DNA from 2 places in the Sphingomonas sp. PWP1-2 genome. Region 1 is predicted to be linked to the other one. Evidence: riboswitches for the same ligand, from Rfam matches in the RefSeq annotation. Region 1 holds a riboswitch; the other holds the start of a gene.
The links. Region 1 has a riboswitch for cobalamin ahead of cobW (cobalamin biosynthesis protein CobW). Riboswitches for the same ligand answer to the same signal wherever they lie in the genome.
Positions count from the first base shown of each region.

Region 2: another riboswitch for cobalamin. It lies ahead of ACP7C5_RS11415 (TonB-dependent receptor plug domain-containing protein); the one in region 1 lies ahead of cobW (cobalamin biosynthesis protein CobW).

Region 1 covers NZ_JAFCXM010000002.1:737,154-743,857, forward strand. The annotation lists gene ACP7C5_RS08230 (4-oxalomesaconate tautomerase) at 1-868, shown strand, start outside; gene ACP7C5_RS08235 (amidohydrolase family protein) at 865-1,743, shown strand; gene ACP7C5_RS08240 (aldo/keto reductase) at 1,769-2,779, shown strand; cobalamin riboswitch at 2,879-3,105, shown strand; gene cobW (cobalamin biosynthesis protein CobW) at 3,275-4,312, shown strand; gene cobN (cobaltochelatase subunit CobN) at 4,320-6,704, shown strand, end outside.
Region 2 covers NZ_JAFCXM010000004.1:84,591-91,294, forward strand. The annotation lists gene ACP7C5_RS11405 (TonB-dependent receptor) at 1-1,345, shown strand, start outside; gene ACP7C5_RS11410 (response regulator transcription factor) at 1,416-2,093, opposite strand; cobalamin riboswitch at 2,222-2,409, shown strand; gene ACP7C5_RS11415 (TonB-dependent receptor plug domain-containing protein) at 2,547-4,541, shown strand; gene ACP7C5_RS11420 (hypothetical protein) at 4,555-5,109, shown strand; gene ACP7C5_RS11425 (DUF1636 domain-containing protein) at 5,106-5,513, shown strand; gene cobT (nicotinate-nucleotide--dimethylbenzimidazole phosphoribosyltransferase) at 5,510-6,523, shown strand; gene ACP7C5_RS11435 (histidine phosphatase family protein) at 6,520-6,704, shown strand, end outside.

The DNA.
Region 1 (6,704 bases):
CGTGTCGAAGTCGGCGCGCGAGGGCGTCGACGTCGACTATCTCTTCCTCCAGGTGTTCGTCGATCAGCCGCTCGTCAGCGACAGCCAGAATTGCGGCAACATGCTCGCCGGTGTCGGCCCGTTCGCGGTCGAGCGCGGGCTGGTGACGCCGAGCGGCGACGAAACCCGCGTCGCGATCTTCATGGAGAATACGGGACAAGTCGCCGTCGCCACGCTGCAGACGCCGGGCGGCCAGGTGCGCTACGATGGCGCTGCCGCGATCAGCGGCGTCCCCGGCACCGCCGCGCCGATCTCGCTCGCGTTTCGCGATACCGCCGGATCGTCGTGCGGCGCGCTGCTGCCGACCGGCAACGGCGTCGACACGATCGACGGCGTTCAGGTCACGCTGATCGACAACGGCATGCCATGCGTCGTCTTCGCCGCCACCGATGTCGGCGTCACCGGCTATGAAGATCGGGAAACGCTCGACGCGAACGACGCGATGAAGGCGAAGATCGAGGCGATCCGGCTGAAGGCCGGGCCGCTGATGAACCTTGGCGACGTCACCGAAAAGTCGGTCCCCAAGATGATGCTCGTCGCAGCCCCCAAGGACGGCGGCGCGATCGCGGTGCGCTCGCTCATCCCGCACCGCGTCCATGCCTCGATCGGCGTGCTTGGTGCGGTGAGTGTCGCGACCGCGTGCCTGATCGAGGGTTCGCCCGCCGCCGCGCTCGCGCACGTGCCCGAGGGCAACACCAAGACGCTCGGCGTCGAGCACCCCAGCGGCGTCACCGAATGCGTCGTGACGATCGACGCCGGCGGCCAGCCAATCGAGGCGGGCATGCTGCGCACCGCGCGCAAATTGATGGACGGAGAGGTTTTCGAATGAGCCGCACCAAGACCTGGGTCGATCAGCCGAGCACCCCCGCCTACGCCCCGCCCCCCGGCGCGATCGACGCGCACGTCCATGTCTTCGGGCCCGAGGCCGACTTCCCGTTCAGCCCCAAGGCGAAATATCACCCCGAAGACGCCACGCCCGAAATGCTGTTCGCCCTCCGCGACCAACTCGGCTTCGCGCGCAACGTGATCGTCCAGGCGAGCTGCCACGGCACCGACAATGCCGCGACGTTAAACGCAATCGCCAAGTCCGACGGCGTAGCGCGCGGGGTCGCGGTGGTCAGCCCCGATATCGACGATGCCGAACTGCAGAGGCTCCACGACGGCGGCATCCGCGGCGTCCGCTTCAACTTCCTCAAGCGCCTCGTCGACGATGCGCCCAAGGACAAGTTCCTCGACATCGCGCGCCGCATCGCCCCGCTCGGCTGGCACGTCGTCGTCTATTTCGAGGCCGATATCCTCGAGGAGCTCGAGCCCTTCCTCGCCGCGATCCCGACGACGATCGTGGTCGATCACCTTGGCCGCCCCGACATCGCGCAGGGCCCCGGCGGCGCCGACATCACGCGCTTCGTGCAGCTGCTCGACGACCACCCCAACATCTGGACCAAGGTGTCGGGCGCCGAACGCCTCTCACCGCAGGGCCCGCCGTTCGACGATTTCGTCGCGGTGATCCGCCCGGTGGTCGAGCGCTTCCCCGACCGCGTGCTGTGGGGCACCGATTGGCCGCATCCGAATATGGAGCATCGCATCCCAGACGACGGCACGCTGGTCGACGTCATCCCGCGAATCGCTCCTACTGCCGAGTTGCAGCGCAAGCTTCTGGTCGACAATCCGATGCGGCTGTATTGGCCCGAGGAATTGGGCTGACCCGCCCGTTGCATTCGGAGCTGCCATGACCTTGCCGACCCGCACGATCGGCCCGTTCACCGTCTCGGCGATCGGACTCGGCTGCATGAACCTCAGCCATGCTTACGGCGTGCCACCGAGCGCGGAGGACGGCGCGCGGTTGCTCAACGCAGCGCTCGATCTCGGCTACACGCTGCTCGATACCGCGGCGCTGTATGGCGGTGGCGAGAACGAGCGGCTGATCGGGCGCGCGGTGATGCATCGCCGCGCCGAATTCACGCTGTCCTCGAAATGCGTGCTTGATCTCGTCGACGGCAAACGCATCCTCGACGCAACGCCAGCCGCGATCACGCGCACGCTCGACGGCGCGCTGGGGCGGCTCGGGACCGACCATATCGACCTCTATTACATGCACCGGCTCGACCGGAAGGTGCCGATCGAGGAGTCGGTCGGCGCGTTGGTGCGGGCGAAGGAAGCGGGCAAGATCGGCGCGATCGGCCTGTCGGAAATGTCCGCGCAGACGATCCGCCGCGCGCACGCCGTTCACCCGATCGCGGCAGTGCAATCCGAATATTCGCCCGCAGTGCGCAATCCAGAGGTGGCGGTGCTCGATACCTGCGCCGAGCTCGGCATCGCGCTCGTCGCCTTCTCGCCGGTGGCGCGCGGGCTGCTCGCGGGCGCGGTCCGCGACGACAGCTATGCCGAGGGTGACATCCGCCGCCCGATGCCGCGCTTCGTCGAGCCGCTGCTGTCACAGAATCTGAAGACCGTGGCGGACTTCGACGCGCTTGCCGCGCAGGCGGGGCTGACGCCCGCGCAACTCGCGCTCGGCTGGGTGCTGGCGCAGCGGCCGTTCACCGTGCCGATTCCGGGGACGACCAGTCTGGCGCATCTCGCCGAAAATCTCGCCGCGGCAGAACACCCGCTCGCCGCGGATCTGGTCGCTGCGGTCGACCGTCTGTTTCCGGCGGGGGCGCTCAAGGGCGCACGCTATCCCGCGGCGATGCAAGCGCAGATCGATACCGAAACCCTGCCGGGCGAAGAGCTCGCGGCCTAGGCAGGGCGTATCCCGGCGGCCGATGATCGCCGGCCGCGCGAATGACCGATTGGCAATCCGTCGCGCCGCAGCTACAACCATGATCGGGAAGCGTTTTCGCGTCCCGATGATCGCGCCGGTGCCCCGCGAGGGGCTTGAATGGGAATGCGGTGCGGGGTTCGCCCCAAATCCGCGGCTGTCCCTGCAACTGTGAGCGGTGAGCGACGGCGTCAGGCTCCACTCAGGAGCAGCCACTGGGATACCGCATCCAGCGATGCGCTCCTGGGAAGGCGATGCCCGAGCTTTGACCCGCAAGCCAGGAGACCTGCCGGCGATAAGGTCGCTCTTGCTTCGGCCCAGGGGATGGCTGCGGCACGGTTCTCCGTCTGAGCGACGAACCTGTGTGGCTGGGGCCGCATCGGTGTGCGCTTGCGGGGGGCTTTCGGCGCCCATCGAAGGCGTGCGCCGACCGACATGAGGTCCCCGCCGGTCGTTGCCAGAGCCGTGGGAATCCCGATGTCCGATCTTACGAAAATCCCCGTTACCATCGTCACCGGCTTTCTCGGCGCGGGCAAGACGACGCTCATCAGCCATCTGATCCGCCAGTCGGGCGGTCGCCGGCTCGCTGTGATCGTCAACGAATTCGGCACGCTCGGCGTCGACGGCGATATCCTCAAGGGCTGTGCGATCCCCGATTGCCCGGCGGAGAATATCGTCGAACTGGCGAATGGCTGCATCTGCTGCACCGTCGCCGACGATTTCATCCCGACCGTCGAGACCCTGCTCGCGCTCGACCCGCGACCCGACCATATCCTGATCGAAACCTCGGGGCTCGCATTGCCCAAGCCGCTGCTCAAGGCGTTCGACTGGCCGGCGATCCGCTCGCGGATCACCGTCGACGGGGTGATCGCGCTCGCCGATGCCGAGGCGGTAGCCGCCGGGCGCTTCGCCCCCGATCTGGCGGCACTCGATGCGCAGCGCGCCGCCGATCCCAGCATCGACCATGAGACCCCGCTGTCCGAAGTGTTCGAGGATCAGCTCGCCTGCGCCGACATGGTGCTGCTCACCAAATGCGACTTGGCCGGTGCCGAGGGCATCGCTGCGGCGCGCGCGGTGATCGCCGCCGAGACGCCGCGCGCGCTTCCCGTGCTCGAGTTGATCGACGGCGTGGTCGATCCGCGCATCGTGCTCGGCATCGGCGCGGCGGCGGAGGACGATATCGCCGCGCGCCCGTCGCATCACGATGGCGAGGACGAGCACGAGCATGACGATTTCGACAGCATCGTGCTCGACTTCAGCGAGATAACCGCGCCCGATGACCTTGCCGCGCGGATCGAGACGCTCGGCGGCGGTGGCGAGGTGCTGCGCGTGAAGGGCTATGCCGCGGTGGCGGGCAAGCCGATGCGGCTGCTGGTCCAGGCGGTGGGCGCGCGCGTCCGCACGCATTACGACCGGCCGTGGCGCAGCGACGAGCCACGCGCCACGCGCCTTGTGGTGATCGCCGAGCGCGATCGTCTCGACCCCGCAGCGATCCGGGCGGCGCTGCAGGGCTGACGCCGCGATGCACGTCATCTTCCGCGAAACCCACGGGTTGGAGGAGAGCGCATCGCCGCGCGATCTGGGGCAGGACGCCGCCGATCTCGTGCTCTTGTCGTTTTCCGACAGCGATCTCGGCGCGTTTGCGGCCGGGTGGCGCAGCGCCGTGGCGGATGCGGGCGATGCCGCGCTGCCGAGCGTACGGCTCGCCAATCTCGCCGAGCTGACGCATCCGCTGTCGGTGGATACCTATGTCGAACGCACCTTAACGGGTGCGAAGGGTATCCTGATCCGGCTGATCGGCGGGGCGGCCTATTGGTCGTATGGCCTGCAGCAGGTCGCGGCGCTGGCGCGGCGCGAGGGGATCGCGCTGGCGGTGATCCCCGCCGACGGGCGCCGCGACGAACGGCTCGAGGCCGCCTCGACGGTGCCGGTCTCGACGCTGCATCGGATCGCGCAGCTGTGCGATATCGGCGGCGCGGCGGCGGCGCAGGCGGCGCTTGCGCAGTTCGCGCTGGCGTCAGGCTGCTATGTCCGGCCGGTCCACGGCGCACGCGCGATCGCGCCGGTCGGGGGGTGGCAGGCGGGGCGCGGAATCGTCTGCCCCGCAGCGTTCGCGCTCACTGCAACGCGGCCGCGGATCCTGATCGTCTTCTACCGATCGTATCTCACCGCCGCCGATCTCGACCCGATCGCCGCGCTGCAAGCTGGGTTCGAGGCGCGCGGCTGCGACGTGTTCGCGCTGTTCGCGCCGTCGCTCAAGGACCCGGAAGCAAGCGGCTGGCTGCGGCGCTGGGTCGCGAGCCTCGCGCCTGCCGCGATCATCAACGCGACCGCGTTCTCAGCGCGCGATGACACCGGCACCACGCCGCTCGATGGGGCGGGCGTGCCGGTGTTTCAGGTTGCGCTCGCGACATCGGATCGCGCGGCCTGGGCAGGCGCGCAGCGCGGGCTGTCGCCGGTTGATCTGGCGATGCATGTCGTACTGCCCGAAGTCGACGGTCGCCTGTTCGCAGGCGTCGCGAGCTTCAAGGACGACGCGCCGTTCGATCCCGACCTTCAGTTCGCCCGCCGCGAACATCGCGCCGATCCCGCACGGGTCGCTGCCATCGTCGCACGGGTGCTCGGCTGGATCTCGCTCGCGCGCACCCCGGCGGCGGAGCGGCGGCTGGCGATCGTCGTCTCGACCTATCCGGGCAAGACGCACCAGATGGCGCATGCGGTCGGCCTCGACGCGGTAGCCTCGGTCGCGGCGATGCTGGAGGATCTGGCTAGGGCCGGCTATACCACCGGACTCGGCCCCGCCGATCTGCCAGGCCTGCTCGCGACGCAGAGGCTCGACTGGCCGGTCGCGGACTATCGTGCGGCATTGCTCGGGCTACCGGCGACGTTGCGCGAGGATCTCTTCGCCGCGTGGGGCGAGCCGGAGGGCGACCCTACCGTCAGCGAAGGCCAGTTTCGTTTTGCCGCCTATGCCAGCGGCGAGAGCATCGTCGCGCTGCAACCCGAACGCGGGCGTGCCGCCTCGCGCACGGAAGAATATCATGACCTGTCGCGCTGCCCGCGTCACGGGTACGTCGCCTTCTACCTCTGGCTCCAGGCGCGGAGCACGTACGCGCTGGTCCATGTCGGCGCGCACGGCACGCTCGAATGGCTGCCGGGCAAGGCGGTTGCGCTGTCGGACACCTGCTGGCCCGAGGCGCTGACCGGCGCGCTGCCCGTGATCTACCCGTTCATCGTGAACGATCCAGGCGAAGCGGCACAGGCCAAGCGCCGCATCGGCGCGGTGACGATCGGGCATGTTCCCCCGCCGCTCGCGCGCAGCGGAGGCGGCGCGGGGCTCGGTCGGCTCGAGGGGTTGCTCGACGAATTCTCCAACGCCGACGGGCTCGATCCGCCGCGACGTGCGCGGCTGCGCGGCGACATCCGCGACGAGGCGCGCGCGCTCGGGCTCGACGGGGTGCTCGGCCTCGACGCGGCGCGCTCCGATGCCGAGGCGATCACCCGGATCGACACCTTCGTCTGCGACGTCAAGGACAGCCAGTTCGGCGACGGGCTGCACGTCTTCGGCCGCGAGCACCAAGGTGCGGCGGAGCGCGACGGACTGCTCGCCGCGCTCGACGGGCGCCGCGTGGCGGCGGGGCCATCGGGCTCGCCGTGGCGCGGACGAAGCGACGTCCTGCCGACCGGACGCAACCTTTATACGACCGATCCGCGCGCGGTGCCGTCGCGCTCGGCGCATGCGCAGGGCGTGCGGCTCGCTGACGAACTGATCCGCCGCCACTTGCAGGATCAGGGCGACTATCCGCGCGCGCTCGTCGTCGACCTGTGGGGATCGGCGACGATGCGCACCGCGGGCGAGGAGTTCGCGATGGCGCTCCATCTGCTCGGCGCAGAGCCGGTGTGGGAC
Region 2 (6,704 bases), on a different contig from region 1:
CCAGGAATTCCAGGCGGTCGGCAGCGTACCGCAGTTCGACTATGTCGTCGGCGCGTATTACTACACCGAACAGGCGAGCGAATATGCCGCCACCCCGCTGACCAACCAGTGGAACGCCGATGGCACCGCCTATACGATCCGCAGCCCGATCCCGGGCAATTCGAGCGCGATCACGGGGGCGAACTCAGGCCTTCAGCGCTATGATGCATCGTGCAACAACACGCTGGCGGCCACCGCACCGCAATTCGCCAACAGCTGCCAGTTCATCACGCGCGCCAGCGCCGCGACCGACCACAACTATTCGGTGTTCGGCAATCTGACCTTCTCGCCCGAGGCGCTCGGCAACGTGCTGCACATCACGGCAGGCGGTCGCTGGACCAAGGACGACCGTCACGGCAGCCTCTACGTCATCAACAACCGTACCGATCTTGCCGGTGCGACCGGCGTCGTTGCACCGTTCGGCTTCAAGAACAGCATCAGCCGCTTCGATCCGATGTTCAACATCGCGTTCGACGCAACGCGCGACATCCACTTCTACGCAAAATATGCGACCGGCTTCCGCGCCGGTGGTGCGAACGACCGCTCGCTGCAGTTCAACGCCTTCGGTCCGGAAGCGGTCAAGTCGTACGAAATCGGCGCCAAGGCCGACTTCTGGGATCACCGCGCGCGCCTCAACGTCGCAGGCTACATCATGGATCGTAGCAACACGCAGTTCGACTTCGACTATTTCGACACCAACGGCTCGAGCCCGACCAACGGCGCGCATATCGAGCAGACCACCAATGCCGGCAAATCGAAGATCCGCGGCGTCGAGATCGACCTGACGGTGAAGCCGATCCCGCAGCTGACGCTGACCGGTTCGTATGCCTACACCTACTGGAAGGCACCTTCGGCCGTGAACCCGCTGACTCCGGGTGCGCCGCCGCAGCAGCTCTACATCGTCTACACGCCGAAGAATGCGGCCTCCGCCGCGCTCGACTATGTGCTTCCGGTCAATATCGGGGATGCCAGCGTCCGCCTTCACCTCGACGGCAACTATTCGAGCAGCCAGTACAGCTTCCAGCTCGAGAGCACCAAGACCGACGCCAGCTTCGTGATGAATGGGCGCCTCGCGCTCGCCGACATCGCGGTGAACGACCATAACAAGGTCACCGTCTCGGTCTGGGCGCGCAACCTGCTCGACACGACCTACGTCTATCGTCGCTCGTCGGCGAACTCGACGCCGGTGCAGAACTACAGCGCGACCGGTGCGCTGATTTCGACCGCATACGGCGGCATCCTCGGCGACTATGGCAATTTCAACGCGCCGCGCACCTACGGCTTCGAACTCTCCGCCAAGTTCTGATCACTCGGGACTAGGCGCGAAGACCCGGTCCGAGCATTGCTCGGGCCGGGTTTTTCTTTGCCTGCGCGGTTCAACCGTGATCGGCCAGCATATAGCCGACGCCGCGGATCGTCTCGATCGGGTCTGGCTCGCCGGCTGCATTCAAATGCCCGCGCAAGCGCCGAATGTAGGATTCGACGACATTGGTCGCGGGCTCGCCGTCGTAGCGCCACACGTTGCGATAGAACATCGCGCGCGTGACGACCGCATTCTTGTTGCGGATCAGTTCGCACAGCATTTGGAACTCGAGCTTGGGCAAAGCGAGCACACGCCCGCCGCGTTGTGCGCGATACTTGATTTCGTTCACTTCGATGTCGCCCGCACGCATCACGCCGTGCCCCCCGCTGCGCGTCGCCCGCCGCAGGATCGCGCGCAACCGCGCCTCGATCTCGACCGCGGCGATCGGCTTGACAAGATAGTCGTCGGCGCCGGCATCGAGCCCGGCGAGCCGGTCGGGCAAATCGCCATGCACGCTCAGCAGCACGATCGGCAGATCGAGCCCGCGCTCGCGCAGCGTACGCGTGATCTCGACCCCGCCGACATAGGGCAGCACCAGTTCGAGCAGCACCGCGTCGAACGTTTCCTGCGTCGCCCGTGCGAGCGCGGTCCGGCCATCGCCGACGATCACGACCTCGTGCGCCAGCGCGCAGAGATCGCTCGCGAGCTGGCGCGGCGCGCGCGCATCGTCATCGGCAATCAGGAGACGCACCACTAGACTCCCGCGCGAGGGTTCGTTTCTGCCCAGCGACCATACCCGAACCGCGCCGCATTGCACGGGCGGCGTAGCGCGACCGCGCGAGCTGATCCAGGTGATTGACCCGTTTCCGTCCCCCGGCTACGCGCCGTCATGCGACAGGTTCCCCGGCGACGGGGATGAAAAGGGAACGGGAAAACCCCGGCTGCCCCTGCAACTGTAAGCGGCGAGTTGCCCGGCCATTTGCCATTGGGACCTTCGGGTCCTGAGAAGGCGGCCGGAACGACGGTGACCCGTGAGCCAGGAGACCTGCCCGTCGCAGTCGTCTTTCGACCGGCCAGGGTGCGCCGAGCGGACGGGGAAGACCCCGCGTGACGACATCGCCGACCTGCATCGTGCAGGCGGGATGGTTCGCGCCCTCCCCCTTGCGCGCTTCAGGTCTCCGACTGTCTACAAGCGGGGACTGCCATGAAACGATTCCACCCATCGACCTCGGGCCTGCTACTAGGCCTGCTGATCGCGACGCCGGCCTTCGCCGAAACGCCGCCGCGCCCCGACGATGCCCAGCTAGCGCCACGCCCCGATGCGGCGAGCGACATTCCGACCGACGCGAGCGCCGACATCGTCGTTACGGCGACACGCGTGCCGACCGCGATCGAGCGCGTCGCGGCCTCGGTCACCGTGCTCGACAAGGCTGCGATCGACCGCAGCCAGGACATCGGCGTCACCGAGCTCCTGGTGCGCACGCCCGGCGTCAGCATGTCGCGCAACGGCGGCTATGGCACCAACACCTCGCTGCGCATCCGCGGCGCCGAGACCGACCAGACCGTCGTCGTCATCGACGGGGTCAAGCTCAACGATCCCTCGTCGCCCGGCGGCGGCTACAATTTCGCCAACCTCCTCACCGGCGACGCGAGCCGGATCGAAGTGCTGCGCGGGCCGCAATCGATCCTGTGGGGCAGCCAGGCGATCGGCGGCGTCGTCAACATCGTCACCGCGCTGCCGCAAAAGCCGATCGAGGGGAGCTTCGACGTCGAGGCCGGATCGCGCGAGACCGTCAGCGCACGCGCGGCGATCGGCGGCAAGACCGGGCCGCTGACCTTCCGCATCGGTGCGCAGAGCTTCACCACCGCCGGCATCTCCGCCATCGCGCCGGCGTTCGGCGGCACCGAGACCGACGGCTATACCAACCAGAGCGTCACCGGACGCGCCGAACTCAAGCTCGCCGACGGGATCAGCGCCGACGTGCGCGGCTATTATGCGCGGGGTCGCGTCGAGCTCGATGGCTTTGCCGGCGATTCGGCGGACTTTTCGATCGATACGCAATTCGTCGGCTATGCCGGGCTCAACGTCGATCTGTTCGGCGGGCGGCTGCGCAATCGCGTCGCTTATGGCTATACCGATATCCAGCGTGACAATTACAGCCCCGAGCTGCCGCAACCGCTGACCTTCGACGCGAACGGCCGCAACTCGCGGCTCGAATATCAAGGCAGCCTCGGCATCGCGACCGGCTGGGACGCGGTGTTCGGCGTCGAACACGAGGTTTCGCGCTTCCGCACCGTATCGCCCGACGGCACGCTCGGCACGCCGATCCCGGCGCCCGACCGGGCCCGCGCCGCACTGACCGGCGTTTATGCCAAGCTCACCGCGACGGTGGCCGACGGGCTGACGCTCAGCGGCGGGGTGCGCAACGACGATCATAGCCGCTTCGGCAGCAAGACGCTGTTCGAGGCGGGCGCGGTGTGGGCGCTGCGCAGCGGCACGACGCTGCGCGCGAGCTATGGCGAGGGCTTCAAGGCACCGACGCTGTATCAGCTCTTCTCCGAATACGGGAACCAGACGCTCCGGCCCGAACAGGCCAAGGGCTGGGAAGCCGGCGTCGAACAGCATTTGTTCGGTGGCGCACTGACGCTCGGCGCCAGCTATTTCGAGCGCCGCTCGACCAACCTGATCACTTTTGCCAGCTGCCCTGACGTTCCGACGACGGCGGTGTGCTTTCAGCCCGGCACGACGATTGCGCGCTTTGGCTATTACGCCAACGTGTCGCGCGCCTTCGCCCGCGGCGTCGAGGCGCAAGGCGCGCTGCGGCTCGGGAAGCGCGTGCTGATCGACGGCAATTACACCTATTCGCTCTCGGAAGACCGGTCACCGGGCGCGACCTATGGCCTGCAGCTCGCACGGCGCCCGCGCAATGCGGCGAACGGATCGGCGACCTATACGCTGCCGAGCGGTATTTCGGGCGGCGTTGCGGTCCGCTGGTCGGGCGAGACCTTCAACGACGCGGCGCACTTCACGCGGCTTGCCCCCTACACGCTGGTCGATTTGCGCGCCGAGCTGCCGGTCACCCAGCATGTCGCGCTGTTCGGGCGGATCGAGAACCTGTTCGATGCGCAGTATCAGACGATCTATCGCTACGGCACGCTCGGCCGCAGCGTCTATGCCGGCTTCCGTGGCCGGTTTTGAGGGGGAGATGCCGATGACCACCGACCTTCACGCGCGTCAGGCCGATCTGCTGTGGATCCTGCTCTTCACCATCGCGAGCACGCTCACCACGCTGATCTTCGCTTGCGCCACGCCCTTTCCCGCACTCGCCGCCTTGGCGGCGGTGCATCTCGATCGCCGCGACGGCGTCGCGCTGATGGTTGCCGCCTGGGCGGTGAGCCAGGCGGTCGGGTTTTGCGTGTTGGGCTATCCGTGGGATGCCGCGACCGCGCTGACCGGCGTCGCGATCGGCACCGCTGCGGTGGCGGGCGCGATCGTATCGAGCCTCGTCGATAACCGCGTTCCGGCGCGCTCGACCGTCGCGCGGCTCGCGATCGCCTATGTCGCGGCCTTCGCCGTCTTCAAGCTGGCGATCCTGCTCTGGGCCCCGGTGATCGGCCATGCCGATGTCGCGCTGTCGCTGCCGATCATGCAACGCCAGTTCGTGCGCTACGCCGCGATCCTCGCTGCGTTCTACGCGCTCTACCGCGTGCTGACCGCGGCCGGCGTGCCAGCCCCAGCGGCCGCGCCACAGCCGGTGACGGCATGACCTTGCGCGAAGTGACCGACGGCCCCGCGGTCGTCGCGTGCAACACGTGCCGCTTTTCCGCCGACGCCCGCGACGATGCCGCCGACGTGCGCGGCGGGGCGCGGCTGGTCGAGGCGTTGCGCGCGGTCCAGGCCGAGCCCGGCTATGACGGCGTCGCGGTGCAGGAGATGCCGTGCCTGTTCGCCTGCCAGGATTTCTGCACGGTGCATCTGCGCGCGCCGGGCAAGGTCGGCTATGTGCTCGGCCGCTTCGAGCCCAGCGCAGAGGCCGCACGCGCGATCCTCGATTATGCGCTGCTCTATGCCGAGAGCGACGCGGGCCAGGTGCCCTATCGCAGCTGGCCCGCCGGGGTGAAGGGGCATTTCATCACGCGCACGCCGCCGGCCGGCTTCGTCGTCGAATGACCGCATTCGCCTCGGTCGCCGCGTTCGAGGCCGCGCTCGCCGCGCTGCCCGGGCCCGATCGCAGCGCGCAGGCCGAAGCGGCCGAACGGCAGGGACAATTGACCAAGCCGCCGGGTTCGCTCGGGCAGCTCGAAGACCTCGCCGTGTTCGTTGCCGGGTGGCAGGGCCTCGGCGCGCCGCGGATCGCGCATGGTCGCGCCGCGGTGTTCGCGGGCAATCACGGAATCGTCGCGCACGGCGTCAGCGCGTTCCCGGCGGCAGTGACGGCTGAAATGGTCCGCAACTTCCGGAACGGCGGCGCAGCGATCAACGCATTGGCGGCGGCGGCGGGGCTCGAATTGGTCGTCGTTCCGCTCGACCTCGACCGACCGACCGCCGACTTCACCAGCGCACCTGCGATGACCGCCGACGACTGCCTCGCCGCGCTGAATGCCGGTGCGGCGGTGGTGCGCGACGGCGTCGATCTGCTCGTGCTCGGCGAGATGGGGATCGGCAATTCGACCGCTGCCGCGGCGCTATGCGCGCGCAGCTTCGGCGGCCCGGCTGCCGACTGGGTCGGACCAGGGACGGGGGTCGACGCCGCGGGCGTCGCGCGCAAGGTCGCGGTGGTCGAGGCCGCGCTCGCCTGTCATGCGGATGCCCCGACGACCGCGTTCGAGACGCTCCGCCGCGTCGGCGGGCGCGAGATTGCGGCGATCGCCGGCGCGGTCGTCGCCGCGCGGCTGGCGGGCGTGGTGGTGGTGCTCGACGGGTTCATCTGCAGCGCCGCGCTCGCGCCGATCGCTGCGGCGCATCCCACGATTACCGACCATTGCATCGCCGGGCATTGCTCGGCCGAGCCGGGGCATGCGCGCTTGCTCGCGCAGCTGGGGCTTACGCCGCTGCTCACTCTGGGAATGCGGCTCGGCGAGGCGAGTGGTGCCGCCGTGGCCGCGGGCGTGATCCGCGCTGCACTTGCCGCGCATGCCGAGATGGCGACCTTTGCCGAAGCCGGCGTCTCGGGCGCGTGAGCGCGCCGGTCCTGCTCCATCTGCTGCGCCACGGCGCGCCCGAGTTGACGGGCACGCTGCTCGGGCGGACCGACAGCGCGGTTACGGCGCAAGGCCTTGCCGACTGCGTGGGCCGGGCCGTCGGACTCGATGTCGCGACCGTCGTAAGCTCCGACCTAATCCGCGCGCGCGCCTGCGCGGA